3 regions of the Pseudoalteromonas porphyrae genome follow, and region 2 is predicted to be linked to each of the others. Evidence: predicted binding sites of a transcription regulator. Region 2 holds the regulator's gene; each other region holds the start of a gene.
What was found. Region 2 encodes sigma-54, which starts transcription at its own class of promoters, with help from an activator protein. Its sites were predicted from a motif close to GTTGGCACGNNNNTNGNNT; they were not measured.
Positions count from the first base shown of each region.

Region 1: the regulator sigma-54 is predicted to act here: its motif matches at 3,095-3,113, upstream of ADS77_RS14060 (FimV/HubP family polar landmark protein).
Region 3: the regulator sigma-54 is predicted to act here: its motif matches at 3,358-3,376, upstream of glnA (glutamate--ammonia ligase).

Region 1 is NZ_LHPH01000016.1:76,940-81,949, reverse strand. Features, by position in the region: gene fabB (beta-ketoacyl-ACP synthase I) at 1-605, shown strand, start outside; gene ADS77_RS14070 (4-phosphoerythronate dehydrogenase) at 717-1,835, shown strand; gene ADS77_RS14065 (aspartate-semialdehyde dehydrogenase) at 1,880-2,896, shown strand; gene ADS77_RS14060 (FimV/HubP family polar landmark protein) at 3,215-5,010, shown strand, end outside.
Region 2 is NZ_LHPH01000002.1:76,115-81,124, reverse strand. Features, by position in the region: gene rapZ (RNase adapter RapZ) at 1-517, opposite strand, end outside; gene ADS77_RS02245 (PTS sugar transporter subunit IIA) at 538-990, opposite strand; gene hpf (ribosome hibernation promoting factor) at 995-1,282, opposite strand; gene ADS77_RS02235 (RNA polymerase factor sigma-54) at 1,312-2,808, opposite strand; gene lptB (LPS export ABC transporter ATP-binding protein) at 2,875-3,600, opposite strand; gene lptA (lipopolysaccharide transport periplasmic protein LptA) at 3,597-4,130, opposite strand; gene lptC (LPS export ABC transporter periplasmic protein LptC) at 4,120-4,674, opposite strand; gene kdsC (3-deoxy-manno-octulosonate-8-phosphatase KdsC) at 4,671-5,010, opposite strand, start outside.
Region 3 is NZ_LHPH01000002.1:274,865-279,874, reverse strand. Features, by position in the region: gene ntrC (nitrogen regulation protein NR(I)) at 1-71, opposite strand, end outside; gene glnL (nitrogen regulation protein NR(II)) at 89-1,159, opposite strand; gene ADS77_RS03125 (DUF4124 domain-containing protein) at 1,250-1,762, opposite strand; gene glnA (glutamate--ammonia ligase) at 1,896-3,302, opposite strand; gene typA (translational GTPase TypA) at 3,812-5,010, shown strand, end outside.

The DNA.
Region 1 (5,010 bases), on a different contig from region 2:
GCGCACTTTCTACTAAATATAACGAAACGCCTGAAAAAGCGTCACGCACATATGATGCAAACCGCGATGGTTTTGTTATATCTGGCGGTGGCGGTATTGTTGTTGTTGAAGAGTTAGAACATGCACTTGCTCGTGGCGCACATATTTATGCTGAGATTGTTGGTTACGGCGCAACATCTGATGGCTATGACATGGTTGCTCCATCAGGTGAAGGTGCGGCACGTTGTATGCGTCAAGCAATGCAAGATGTAGATAGCATTGATTACCTAAACACTCATGGTACATCGACACCTGTAGGTGATGTGAAAGAATTAGGTGCAATTCAAGAAGTATTCGGTGGTAATTCACCAATGATCAGTGCAACTAAAGCAATGACCGGGCATGCACTGGGCGCTGCTGGTGTGCATGAAGCTATTTTCTCTCTACTGATGTTAGAGCACAGTTTTGTTGCACCTTCAATCAATATTGATGAACTTGATGAACAAGCTGCTGGCTTAAACATTATCACTGAGCGTAAAGACGTTGAGCTAAATACTGTTATGTCTAACAGCTTTGGTTTTGGTGGCACTAACGCCACGCTAGTGATGAGTAAATATAAAGGCTAATTAGTCAAAAGTTAGTTAGTTTAGAAGCCGAGCAACTTGCTCGGCTTTTTCGTTTTCAAAGCCGGCTATGTTCGTTACAATGGCGGCTCTTCGTGCCAACAGGATTTGTTAATGAAAATACTTGCTGATCAAAATATGCCACTTGTTGAGCAATACTTTGCTGATTTTGGTGAAGTAACGCGTTTCGATGGGCGTACTTTACAAAGTGAACAGTTAATCGATGTTGATGTATTACTTACGCGTTCAGTTACGCAGGTTAATAGCGCATTGCTTCACAGTGCAAATAAATTGAAGTTTGTAGGTACTGCAACCATTGGTATCGATCATATAGACACCGCACTTTTAAAAGATCGTAATATCGCATTTACAAGTGCGCCTGGGTGTAATGCAATAGCAGTTGCTGAATATGTAATTAGTAGTATTTTTGCTTTGTGCCAAGAAAATGCAAGTAGTATTGAAGGCAAGACAATTGGTATTGTTGGGGTTGGAAGCATAGGTAGTTGTTTGCGTGAAAAGTTAAAAGCGCTAAATGTCACCGTATTAGTGTGCGATCCACCTAAATATGAAGCCGGGCAGCTTGATGAACATCAAGATCTAGAGTTGCTACTAACTCAATCTGACATCGTAACATTTCATGTTCCTTTGATAAAAACAGGCAAACACAGCACGTTGCATTTGCTGAATAAAGCACGTTTGTTAGCGCTCAAAGCCGGTACTATTATCATCAATGCTAGCAGAGGCGACGTTATTGATAGTCAAGCCTTGCTTGAGGTAATGCAAGATGGTGCACAACTTGATTTAGTTATTGACGTATGGGAAAACGAACCCACAATATTAACTGAGCTTCTTGAATATACACGATTGGCAAGTGTGCATATTGCAGGGCACACACTTGAAGGTAAAGCACGTGGTACACAAATGCTGTATCAAAAGCTATGTGAACTTGAAAAGGTCGAAGCGAAGAAATCCTTAGCTGATTTTTTACCTGTACCAAGTATTACGGATATTAACCTGCAGGAAACATTTGATATACCTGATCTTGGTCAACTTATTCATCTTATCTATGATGTGCGCCGAGATGACGGTATTTTACGACGAGATTTGGTAAATCAAGGTTTTGATAGCCTTAGAAAAAACTATCCAATTAGGCGTGAATTCAGCACGCTAAATATCACAGGCGCAAATCAGCATGCAGATGCACTAGCGGCGCTCGGGTTTAACTTAATATAATTTAGACAATGGCCATAAGGGCGGTTGTTAATAGAGGAATACACATGTCACAAAAATATAATGTTGCCGTACTTGGTGCTACAGGTCTTGTTGGCCGCCAAATTATTGAAACGTTAGAAGATCGTAAGTTTCCTGTTGATCAATTATTTTTATTGGCAAGCAGCCGCAGTGCCGGTGAAGATATTAAGTTTCGTGGTGAAACTATCGAAGTGCAAGATGTTGAAGGTTTTGACTTTAGTCAAGCGCATATTGGCTTGTTTTCAGCTGGTGGCAGTGTGTCAGAAAAATATGCACCGATTGCAGCTGATGCGGGCTGTATAGTTATTGATAACACATCACATTTTAGAAATGACTTTGAAGTACCATTGATTGTGCCTGAAGTTAATGCTGCAAGTTTGGCTGATTTCAGAAACCGCAATATTATTGCCAATCCTAACTGCTCAACGATTCAAATGATGGTGGCATTAAAGCCGATATACGATGCGTACGGTATTGACCGTATTAATGTATCGACCTATCAAGCAGTATCGGGTGCTGGCAAAGAAGCCGTTGATGAGCTTGCAAAACAAACTGCAAATCTAATGAATGCGCGCCCAGTTGATAGCCAAGTATTTCCAAAGCAGATGGCATTCAATGTAATCCCACAAATTGATGTGTTTGAAGATAACGGCTATACGCGCGAAGAAATGAAAATGGTTAATGAAACCCATAAAATATTGGGTGACACTACTATTGCAGTAAACCCAACATGTGTGCGAGTACCTGTGTTTTTTGGTCATTCTGAAGCGATAAACATTGAAACACGTATGCCATATGATTTTGAACATGTTAAGCAGTTACTCAAAGATGCCCCGGGCCTTGAACTTATTGAAGATGAAGGTGATTATCCAACGCCAGTATCAGATGCAAGCGGTAATGATACTGTTTATGTAGGGCGTTTACGTCAAGATATTTCGCACCCGCATGGTTTAAATATGTGGGTTGTTAGCGATAATACCCGAAAAGGCGCAGCTACTAATAGTGTACAAATAGCTGAAGAGCTTATTGCAAATTATCTTTAAGAATAAGTAGAAATAGCGGCAAATTGCCGCTTTTTTATTTTTAAACTGCCAAATAATTGCCGCATGATGGCTAAAAGCGTATAAACTTAACAATAACTATAAAAACTCTTCCGGCTGATAAAATTTAAGCTATTAAGTATCAAAGTGTTGCGATAGATATAAAGACGCAACTGGTTTATAGTTTGCAACTGGAATAGAGCTTGCAAGAAAATTGAATTAACTATTTTATTTATGTCAGTTATTTCTGCAAGAAATAATCAATGTTTAAGCGCCTGTTTTTTAGGTGCTGCGTTAACATTTAAACATTAAAGGATCAGCATGCGCGGTTTAGCTACACTCCTCTTATTAGCGTCTGCATTGGTGGCAACACCAATATACTCCCAAGACGGCACCCAACTAAAAGGGCCTAAAGGCGTTGATTACGGCGTTCAAGGGCGTTCAATTGGACCAATAAAGCCAACCGATACGTTATGGCGTATTGCAGCGAAAGTGCGACCAGATAACTCAGTAAGTATTTATCAGGTGATGCAGGCATTGTATGAGAAAAACCCCAATTCATTTTTAGATCAAAATCTAAATCATATGCGTGATGGCGCGTACCTCAAAATACCTACACTACGCGAAATTCGTAACATTAGTCCTCAATTAGCAAAACAACGATCTGAGCAAGATGATGACTTATGGGATAAAAAGAAAAACGGAACATTAACCCAAAGTGATATCGAAAGCTCCAAAACAAAAGTAACACAAGCGCGAAAAGTTGATGTTGATGAAGCAAAAAAAGAATTAAAACAAGAAATCAACACGATAAAAACCGAGCAAGGTACGCAACTTGTTGAGTTGCAAAAGCAATTTAAATCATCAGTTGAAAATGTTGAAGAGATCTTAGTTGAAAATAATAATTTAAAAAAGCAGCTAACCGGTATTTCTAAAGAGCTCGAAAAAGTGCGAAATCAGCTAGGACAAGATAGTGAAATTCAGCAGCAACTAAAAGAGTTAATTGCAAAGCAAAATGAGTTTATAGAGCAGCAAAAGGTAAAAAAGCAACAAGAGGAGAGTGAGTTTGATTTTGCCGCGTTATTGGCAAATCCGTTTGTTCTTATTTTACTAATGACGATACCGGCTTTATTAATTGTTTTTGCAGTGGTGATGTTTTTACGTAAACGTAATAAAGAAGATGAAGTAATTGACGACGATGAGTTTTTACCACAAAGCCCTAGTTATGTTCCAGACGAAGATATTGATTTAGGCCCCTCAATAGATCCTATCATTCCTGATCCAGTACAAGATGATTTAAGTGTCCAACTCGATGATAACTTAGACAGCGATATGCTGCCTGATGATGACATTATTTTTGATGACAGTATTGATGATGAAAGTATTGATGACGATTTTGAAGATGGCGACAGTCTATTAAATCAAGACGAACTCGATGGTCTATTAAGTGATGACATTGTATTTGATGATGAAGTCAAAGAAGATGATGAGTTAGATATCTTCATGCAGCAAGATTTTGACCAACAAGACGATGATAGTTTAGGCGATGATATCGACTTGGATCTTGATGCCGAAAAAGGTGACGGGGATATTTTAAGTGCAGAAGACCTAGATGACTTATTTGCAGAAGATGCCGTTGACAGCTCTTCTGCGCCTGCAAACGGGGAAATTGATGATTCCCTCGATGAGTTAGAATCAGATGATGCCCTTGCTGCGCTCAGTGAAGAACTTGCTAGTGAAGATGATGACTTTGATATAGATGAACTCATCGATGCACAAAGTTCTGTTAACGAAGAGCCAGAACTTGATGTACTTAATAATAACGATGAGGATTTTGACTTAGACGACATTGACAGCTTAATCGATGATGCTGCCGCGGAGCCTGAAAAACCAGCCGAGTTAGTTGATGAAGACGACACTGATTTTGACTTGGACGACATTGATAGCCTTATTGATGATGCTGCCGCAGAGCCTGAAAAACCAACAGAGTTAGTCGATGAAGACGACACTGATTTTGACTTGGACGACATTGATAGCCTTATTGATGATGCTGCCGCAGAGCCTGAAAAACCAACAGAGTTAGTCGATGAAGACGACACTGATTTTGATTTAGACGA
Region 2 (5,010 bases):
TGCCATGCTTAAAACCAAATGACTCAAATGTAATGATCAGTTTTTTATCTTTTTTTCCTAAGATTTTTTCGCGAATTGATTCAGCCAGCTGGTGGACACTTAAATCGGTTGTATCAAGAATAAAGTCGGCGCGGGTAATGAGTACATCTAATAGCACTTTTTCTTGTTTAATGGCTAAATCAAGTGGCAATGAATCTAAAGAAAGTGGGTGTAAACGGCGTGTTTCAGAAAAGCGCTTAATGAGCGTTTGGTCGTCACTGTCTAGATAAAATAGAGTTGGGTTTGCAAACCCCGGAAGATACTCAAGGATATCATTAAACTCTTGCTGTTCTTTGGGTAAGTTACGCACATCAATACTGACGGCAATCTTATCGTAGTTATCAGATACACTACGCACTAACGACGGTAATAAGTTTACAGGGATATTATCAACACAATAATAGCCAAGGTCTTCTAATACACGCAAAGCGACAGATTTACCTGACCCTGAGCGCCCACTGATGATAATTAATTCCATGTAAACTCTCCTTCTTTTAACTACGACTGTTCAACAATTACTTGATATAGATCTTGGTCTGTTTTTGCGCTACGTATTTGTTTACAAAACTCTTTGTCGTTGAGTTTATCAGCAATTGTAGCCAACGTCTTTAAATGAAGTTCACTGTCACCGTCAGGTACGATGAGTGCAACAAAAATATCGACGGGGCGATTATCAATGGCATCAAAATTGATTGGTTGTTCGCTTACTAAAATTAAAGCGAGTGGTTCTTGTGCGCCACTCATGCGACCATGCGGGATCGCGATACCACGGCCAATACCTGTACTACCTAATTTTTCTCTATTTAATAGAGCACTCAATATGTCTTGTTGTGATAAGTGAGGAAGCCGTTCATGAGCCAATTGGCTGATAAATTCGAGGATACGTTTTTTGCTATTAAAAAGGACCGCAGCTTTACTGCAGTCCTGACAAGTAAGTGAACTTAGTTTCATAGTGTTAGTGTCGAGCGTGCTTCTCTTTGTGTTTGATAACTTGACGGTCGAGTTTATCGATGAGCCCGTCAATCGCGGCATACATGTCCTGGTGCTGCGTTGAGGCAAATAGCTCTGCGCCACTGACATGTAATGTTGCTTCTGCTTTTTGGTTGAGCTTTTCTACGTCAAGAATAACATGGACATTGTTGATGTGATCAAAATGCCTCTCAAGCTTCGCAAACTTATTGTTTACATAGTCTCTTAATGAATCAGTAATTTCTACGTGACGACCAGTTAAATTTAGTTGCATAAGCATTTTCCTTCTTGTGGTTTTACGCCTTAAATCAAGCTTTTACGTTGATTTGACGGTGGAATAGCTAGCGATTCACGGTACTTTGCTATTGTTCGTCTAGCTACTTTGATACCTTGCTCTGCCAATATATCTGCAATTTTACTATCACTCAATGGTTTAGCTGAGTTTTCTGCTGCAATCAATTTTTTTATGAGTGCACGAATTGCTGTCGATGAGCATTCTCCGCCATTTTCGGTACTGACATGGCTTGAGAAAAAATACTTTAACTCAAAAATACCACGTGGTGTATGCATGTACTTCTGGGTTGTTACCCGGGAGATTGTTGATTCATGCATTTCAACCATTTCAGCAACATCGTTTAATACCATAGGTCGCATAGCCTCGGGGCCATGCTCAAAAAAACCTTGCTGCTGTTTAACAATGCAGTTAGTTACTTTGAGTAATGTGTCATTACGACTTTCTAGGCTTTTTATAAACCATTTAGCTTCTTGTAAATGAGAGCGAATAAATTGGCTGTCAGTGCTCGATTTTACTGAGCGCGACATCGCCGCATATTGGCTGTTAACTCTAATTTTTGGCATGCTATCTGGGTTGAGCTCTACCACCCAGCGGCCTTTAATTTTTTTCACTGACACGTCGGGAATAACGTACTCTGACTCTTCTCGAACTATGGTATCCGCAGGCTTTGGATTAAGGCTGTGGATGAGTGTCATTACTTCTTTTAGTTCATCTTCCTTTAGCTTAGTCTTTTTCATCAAAGTACGATAGTCGCGACTAGCTAATAAATCGATATGATCAGTTAAAATCATTTTTGTTTCGGCAATCCAAGGCGTTGCAGGATCAAATTGATTTAGCTGAATACATAAACATTCAGGTAGGCTGCGTGCAGCAATACCGACCGGATCAAATAACTGAATACGCTTTAATACCGCTTGAACTTCATCAAGTTCAATTTCTTCTTCGTTATTACCTTTGTTTAGGCTTTCAGCAATGTCTTCACAGCTTAGTGTAAGAATACCTGAGTCATCAACCGCTTCGACAATGGCTATCGCGATAGCTTCGTCAGTCGGACTAAAATGAGTCAGCTGTAGTTGCCACATAAGGTGATCGTGGAGGGTTTCAGATGAAGCGCCTTGATAAATAGATTCATCTTCAGGCATTGGCCCTGATGAAGAGCTTGGTGCGGCGCTCATGTATTCATCCCATGTAACATCCATCGCCATTTCGTCGCTTACGGTATCTTTTGCTAGCGCTTCACTGCTTTCTTGTTCGTATTCACTTGGCGTGTCATCAGCTGAGGCACTGACAGTTTGATCATCAGTATCTTGTTTTTGTTCGTTCTTACCACCTGATTCATCACCAAAGTCATTTTCATCGACCTCAAGTAATGGATTGCTATCTAGTGCTTCTTGGATCTCTTGTTGAAGATCTAATGTGCTCAACTGTAACAAACGAATAGCTTGTTGTAGCTGTGGTGTCATTGTAAGTTGCTGGCCCATGCGCAGCTGGAGTGATTGCCTCATGTATCTCTAACAATCCTTTTATTGTTGTCATAATTAAGTCTAGCAGAACCTTAGCCGGGCGTGGCTTTATAGCCTAAATTGCTCACCCAAATAAACGTCGCGGACTGTTTGGTCGGCAAGTACATGCTCAGGAGTGCCTGATGCAATTAACTCCCCATGAGAAACTATGTAGGCTTTTTCACAAACATCAAGGGTTTCTCGTACATTGTGGTCGGTAATAAGTACGCCTATCCCACGGTTTTTAAGATGTTCAATAATCTTCTTTATATCTAACACCGAAATAGGATCAACGCCAGCAAAAGGCTCATCTAACAGAATAAATTTAGGGTTTGCGGCTAAAGCGCGAGCAATTTCAACGCGACGGCGTTCACCACCAGATAATGCCATACCTTGACTATCGCGGATGTGCTGAATGCTAAATTCATCAAGTAAGCCATCAAGCGCTTCTTCACGAGCTTGTTTATTTAGCTCTTTACGGGTTTCGAGTATCGCCATCAGGTTTTGGTAAACGGTCAGTTTGCGAAATATCGAAGATTCTTGCGGTAAATAGCCAATCCCTAAACGTGCACGGCTGTGCATTGGCAATAAGGTGATGTCGTTATCATCTATGCTTATTTTACCTTTGTCGCTTGGCACTAATCCTACAATCATGTAAAAAGTGGTGGTTTTGCCTGCGCCATTAGGGCCAAGTAAGCCAACAATGCTACCAGCGCTGACTTCTAAGCCTACATTTTTTACGACTTGGCGGCCTTTATAACTTTTTGCTAAAAACTCAGCTTTTAATGTGCTCATGGCTGACCTTTTTCGTTATCTTTTTTAGTGTTTACTGGGACTAATATTGTATGCACTCGTTCGTCTGAATTTTCATCTTTTTCAGCGCTAATTAATTGTTGGTCCATGTCGTATGTAATACTTTTGGCATTAATCTTTTGACCTGCTTGAGTGACTTGGGCGTTACCGATTAAAGTTAAATAGCGTTTATCAACATCGTAACGAACCTCATTGGCGCTGGCGCTCATAATTGTGCCATCTGTTTGTTTTTCTTCAAAGTATGCAGGGCTTCCAGTGGCAACAAGCAGCTGCTTATTATCACCTAAATCTTCACGTTTGTGCACTTCTAGGTGATCAGCTGTGATACGACGATTACCATGGATTATCTCTACGTTTTTTTCAAAAATACCGACATTTTTTTTCAGCTGTGCAAGCTGTTTATCAGCGCTTATCGATACTTGGTCTGCAAGTGGAAGAGTACCTTCAGCAAAGCTTGAAAGGGCAATGAACAAGCTAGGTATTACAAGTAAGTGAGCAAATTTATTGGTCATAATATATGGTTCGCGTATGGTTAATAAGTTCTACCACTTCGGCTTTTAAGTCGGCTCTAAGGCCGCGTCCGGTGGTCTTTAAATTTGGTCCGATTAATTCAACAGGCTGTTCTGAACTCATGGTTTGTTGTTCAATATCAACCAAGATATTATCGGCATTAATATGCTTAATCATTGCGTTGTTTGTGAGATTTTTAGCAACAACATTGCCTTCTAAAATCAACTGGTTATTTTCATATAATGTGGCTTCTTGCGCATTGATTTGCCACGTTTGCTGTTGATTATATAAAGTAAAAATAGGCTTTTCAAAGTAAGTAAATCCTAACTGCTGATAAAGTTCCATTTTTGCTGCGGTTACTTTGTGGCTAATTTTACCTTGCTCATCAAATGCGGTTTGCTTTAATTCGACCGCGGTATAATCAGGTTTTGCTATCACATCTTCTTGATTTTTTACCGTGGTCGTTGTTTGGCTAAAGTACGGGAGCCACAACCACGCCATAAAACCTATAAATAATACGCTTAATATTAAACGCGCACTATTCATGAGCTAGTCCCTTCACTGGTCAATGATTTTCCATTAACTAGCATTAATAAGTCGGTTAGCTCGCGTACTGCACCAAAGCCACCGGGTAGCATTGTTGTGTAATGTGATAGTCGCTTAATTAGCGGGTGTGCGTCATTTACAGCAACTGCAAAGCCAACCAGTTCCATGACCGGTAAATCAGGACCGTCATCGCCGATATAGGCAATTTGTTCGTCACTTAACTGGAGTTTATCTTTTAGCTCTTGATAAGCGTGCAACTTGTTTTCTTGGCCTTGGTAGATATGCGGTACAGTTAGGCTAGTCATTCGTTGCTGAACTATCTGTGAATGGCGGCCT
Region 3 (5,010 bases), 200 kb from region 2:
GCACGGGTGAGGGCTTTTTCAAGTACGAAACGAATTGATGCATCATCATCTACAAGCCAAACTGTTTTCATAGGTGCTCCAAAACCGCTTAATCTACAAACGGCAGATATATATTAAATTCTGTATGACCAGGCCAGCTATCACACTCGATGTAGCCATTGTGTTGGTCGATCAAGGTTTGCGCTATCGAAAGGCCTAGGCCAGAACCACCTTCTTTATTCGTGATCATGGGGTAGAATAGCGTTTCTTTAATGCTAGGATCGATACCTGGTCCATTGTCTGAAATTTGTATTTGCAAGGCCTTTTTAGGGGGTTTTCCGGGGCGTCGTTGGCGCTGATTGATGCGTGTTTTAATTTTGATTACACCACCATTCACTAATGCTTGCTGCGCATTACGTACGATATTGAGCACAACTTGCTGAATTTTACCTTGGTCAATAAACACATCGGGTATACTCGGGTCGTAATCTTTTTCTAAACTGATGTTGGCACAGTTGTCGAGAGTACTTAACCTGATAACCGACTCCAAGGTTTGGTGAATATTACCGTATGATTTTTGCGGTAATTGATTCGGCCCTAGTAATCTATCAACCAGTTCTCGCAAGCGATCTGCTTGCTCAATAATTAGCTCAGCGCATTCATCCCGTTCTTGCTGATCAACCTCATACTGCAATAATTGCGCCGCTCCACGAATACCACCTAAAGGATTTTTTATTTCGTGCGCAAGCCCCCTAATTAGGTTACGTGCAGCTTGATATTGGTGCATTTGATTTGAAGCTTGATCGTGGCGGATTTCATCATCCGTTTGCCGACATTCGAGCAAAATATAATAGGCATTTTCCAGCATAACGCGTCGTGCACTAATCGCTAATTTAGCATGGCGAGAATCAACGAAAACTACGTCAGCTCTGTGCTGGTGGCAATCTACACCATCAATTAAAGCGTATTGCGCTATTCGTTTTAAATCAATTGAGTGGTAACTAAATAGGCTATCGAAAGATTGTTTTAAAATACGTTTAGGGCCTAAGCCTAATAGCTCACTCGCACTGTCATTGGCGTACACAAGGGTAAAACGTTCATCAAGTAAAATAACGGCCGTAGTCAGATTTTGCCAAATACTTGCGAGGAGTTCGGGGCGGAAAATATTATTGTTGGGCATGGTTGCACCATTTTAGTGCGTTGATGATATTTAGCAGCTTATCACAGAGTTACGTACAAGAAATGTGTCGTGGTAGAAAAAACACTATTCTTACAAAGACGATGCCCTATGCATAAAAAAAGTGCTGCTTTCACTAACCGAGACCACAGAACCTTCGGAGTTAAATAGTTTCAATTGCAATGTGTGCTCACCGCGGTTTACATCACGAAGTGCAAAAGTACCCGTGTTGCTCGGCTTAGCGAATGCGACACCATCAACGAGTAATTGAATTTTAAAACCGCTCTCAAAGCGTGGAACTATTCTACTAGTAACGTAAACAGACCCTGTATTTTCACGGACAGTTTCTTCATTAGTGGGTGAAGCAATAACAATTTTAAAGTTGACCACCGCAGCGGGCTTGTCTTCATTTAACACGGTAATATCAACAGCGGGCATAGATAAATTTTGGCTTGATAATTTAATTTCTTGGGCTCCTGCTCTAGGGCTGTCAGAAAATACCAGTACGCCGTGTTTGTCTTTCCACGAGTAGATTTTTTTGTCACCGCCGTAGCTGTTAATACTAACTAAAGACATGCTTAAAAGTAATAAAATTGTTTTTTTCACTGTACAGTCCTGCATTTTTTGCACTAATTAAACTGTAGTGGATAATGACCAAATTTACCATAAAAAAAGCCCGTAAAACGGGCCTTGAGAACACATATATATTATCTATTAGATAATTTTCTCTACAGCGTTATTAGCAGCTGTAGTACATTTCAAACTCAACTGGGTGAGTTGTCATGTTAAGCTTTTCAACTTCCTGACTCTTAAGTTTGATGTAAGCATCAATTAAGTCATCAGTAAATACGTTACCTTGCGTTAAGAACTCACGGTCTGCGCTAAGTGCACAGAGTGCTTCATCAAGTGATGCCGCAACAGTTGGGATCTCAGCTGCTTCTTCAGCAGGTAAGTCGTATAAATCTTTATCCATTGCATCGCCAGGGTGAATCTTGTTTTTGATACCGTCAAGACCTGCCATTAACATTGCAGAAAATGCAAGGTATGGGTTAGCTGTTGGATCTGGGAAGCGTACTTCGATACGACGACCTTTTTCAGACGGAACCACTGGAATACGAATTGATGCAGAACGGTTACGTGCAGAGTATGCAAGCATAACTGGCGCTTCAAAACCTGGTACTAAACGCTTGTACGAGTTAGTCGACGCATTTGCAAACGCGTTGATTGCTTTAGCATGCTTGATAATACCGCCGATGTAGTAAAGTGCATCTTCAGAAAGACCGCCATACTTGTCGCCTGCGAATAAGTTAACACCGTCTTTAGCTAAAGACTGGTGACAATGCATACCAGAACCGTTATCACCAACAACTGGTTTAGGCATAAAAGTCGCAGTTTTGCCATATAAATGAGCCATGTTATGGATAACATATTTCATCTCTTGGATTTCATCTGCTTTAATTACCATCGTATTAAAGCGAGTCGCGATTTCATTTTGACCAGCGGTTGCTACTTCGTGGTGATGTGCTTCTACTACTTGGCCCATTTCTTCTAGAACGAGACACGTAGCTGAACGCCAATCTTGGAAGTCATCAACTGGAGCAACTGGGAAGTAACCGCCTTTAACACCAGGACGGTGACCTGTGTTGCCATCTGCATATTCTTTATCTGAATTCCAAGCAGCTTGCTTAGAATCAATTTTGTACATTGAACCAGACATATCCGTTTTGTATTTAACATCATCAAATACGAAAAACTCAGGCTCAGGGCCAAATAAAACTGTATCAGCAATACCTGTAGAACGCATATACTCTTCAGCGCGTTTAGCAACTGAACGCGGGTCGCGCTCATAACCTTGTAATGTTGCAGGCTCAACGACGTCACAACGTAAGATTAATGTCGCTTCTTCTGTGAAAGGGTCTAGCTTAGCTGATTCAGCAACAGGCATTAATACCATGTCTGATTCATTAATACCTTTCCAGCCAGCAATTGAAGAACCGTCAAACATTTTACCGTCTTCAAAGAAATCTTCATCAACTTGGTGATGAGGAATAGAAACGTGTTGCTCTTTACCTTTTGTATCAGTAAAGCGTAAATCAACGAACTTAACGTCATTTTCTTTAATAAAATCTAAAACCGATTGTGACATGTGTCCTCCAACTGTTGGGTTTTATTTTTGCTGCATAATTGCTTTTGTTTATAGTAAGCGTTTTCTGTGCCATATTTATAAGTCTTTGTTTATAAGTTTAAAAATTATAGTTCTACGTTATGCTACCTATTGCGTTGCACCAATATGAAGCGTTAAAAGATCATTTTGGTGCGTAACGGGATTTGGTACGACTTGTATGAATTATAAACACAGCTGTAAAACTAACTTACTTATAAAATACTGTCAAAATATGGCATGAAATGTATTGAATGTACAAAATAAGAGTTAATTCAGAAATTAAATTAATAAAAATGTCATATATAAAACAGATACTTATTGGAACTATTAAGAAAGTTTTGAAATATATATTGGATAAACTTTCATCCATGTCATTTATAGGGGATAATATGCGCCCTTTTAAATCCAATGCTGGGACATCTCGTGAAAACGCGGGTGAGAGCGTAAAGCCCCTGCAGGATCATTGAGATTCAATTTCTCTGAGTGAATATATGAGCATCGAAAAGTTAAGAAATATAGCGATTATCGCGCACGTTGACCACGGTAAAACAACACTGGTTGACAAACTACTTGAGCAATCAGGTACATTAGAAACACGCGGCGGTAACGAAGAGCGCGTGATGGACTCAAACGACATTGAGAAAGAACGTGGTATTACCATTTTGGCTAAAAACACAGCCATCTCATGGAACGATTACCATATCAATATCGTTGATACTCCAGGACACGCCGACTTCGGTGGCGAAGTTGAACGCGTACTTTCGATGGCTGACTCAGTATTACTACTTGTTGATGCTCAAGAAGGTCCAATGCCGCAAACGCGTTTCGTTACGCAAAAGGCATTCGCACAGGGCTTAAAGCCGATCGTAGTTATCAATAAAATTGATAAGCCAGGTGCACGTCCTGATTGGGTTATGGATCAAATCTTTGATTTATTCGACAACCTTGGCGCAACTGACGAACAGTTAGATTTTAAAGTAATCTACGCTTCAGCTATCAACGGCTGGGCAACACTAGATTTAGACGAGCCATCAGACAACATGGAACCTATGTTCAAGATGATCGTTGATGAAGTATCACCACCGGATGCAGATCCTGAAGGTGACTTTCAAATGCAGATCTCTCAACTTGATTACAACTCATATGTTGGTGTAATCGGTATAGGTCGTATCAAACGTGGTTCTGTTGCTCCTAACCAACAAGTTACTATTATTGGTGCTGACGGCTCTAAACGTAACGGTAAAATCGGTGCAGTACAAAGCTACCTTGGCCTTGAGCGTATCGAAACTGATAAAGCTTACGCAGGTAATATCGTAACAGTAACAGGTATTGGTGAGCTTAAGATCTCTGATACAGTTTGTTTCCCTGGCAACGTTGAAGCATTACCACCACTAAGTGTTGATGAGCCAACAGTAACAATGACATTCTCTGTAAATAACTCACCTTTCTGTGGTAAAGAAGGTAAGTTTGTAACATCACGTAATATCCGTGAGCGTTTAGACAAAGAATTAGTACACAACGTAGCACTTCGTGTTGCAGATACTGATAACCCTGATAGCTTCCGTGTATCGGGCCGTGGTGAATTACACCTAGGTATCTTAATCGAAAACATGCGTCGTGAAGGTTACGAGCTAGCAGTATCTCGTCCAGAAGTAATCTTACGTACAGTTGATGGTGTGTTAGAAGAACC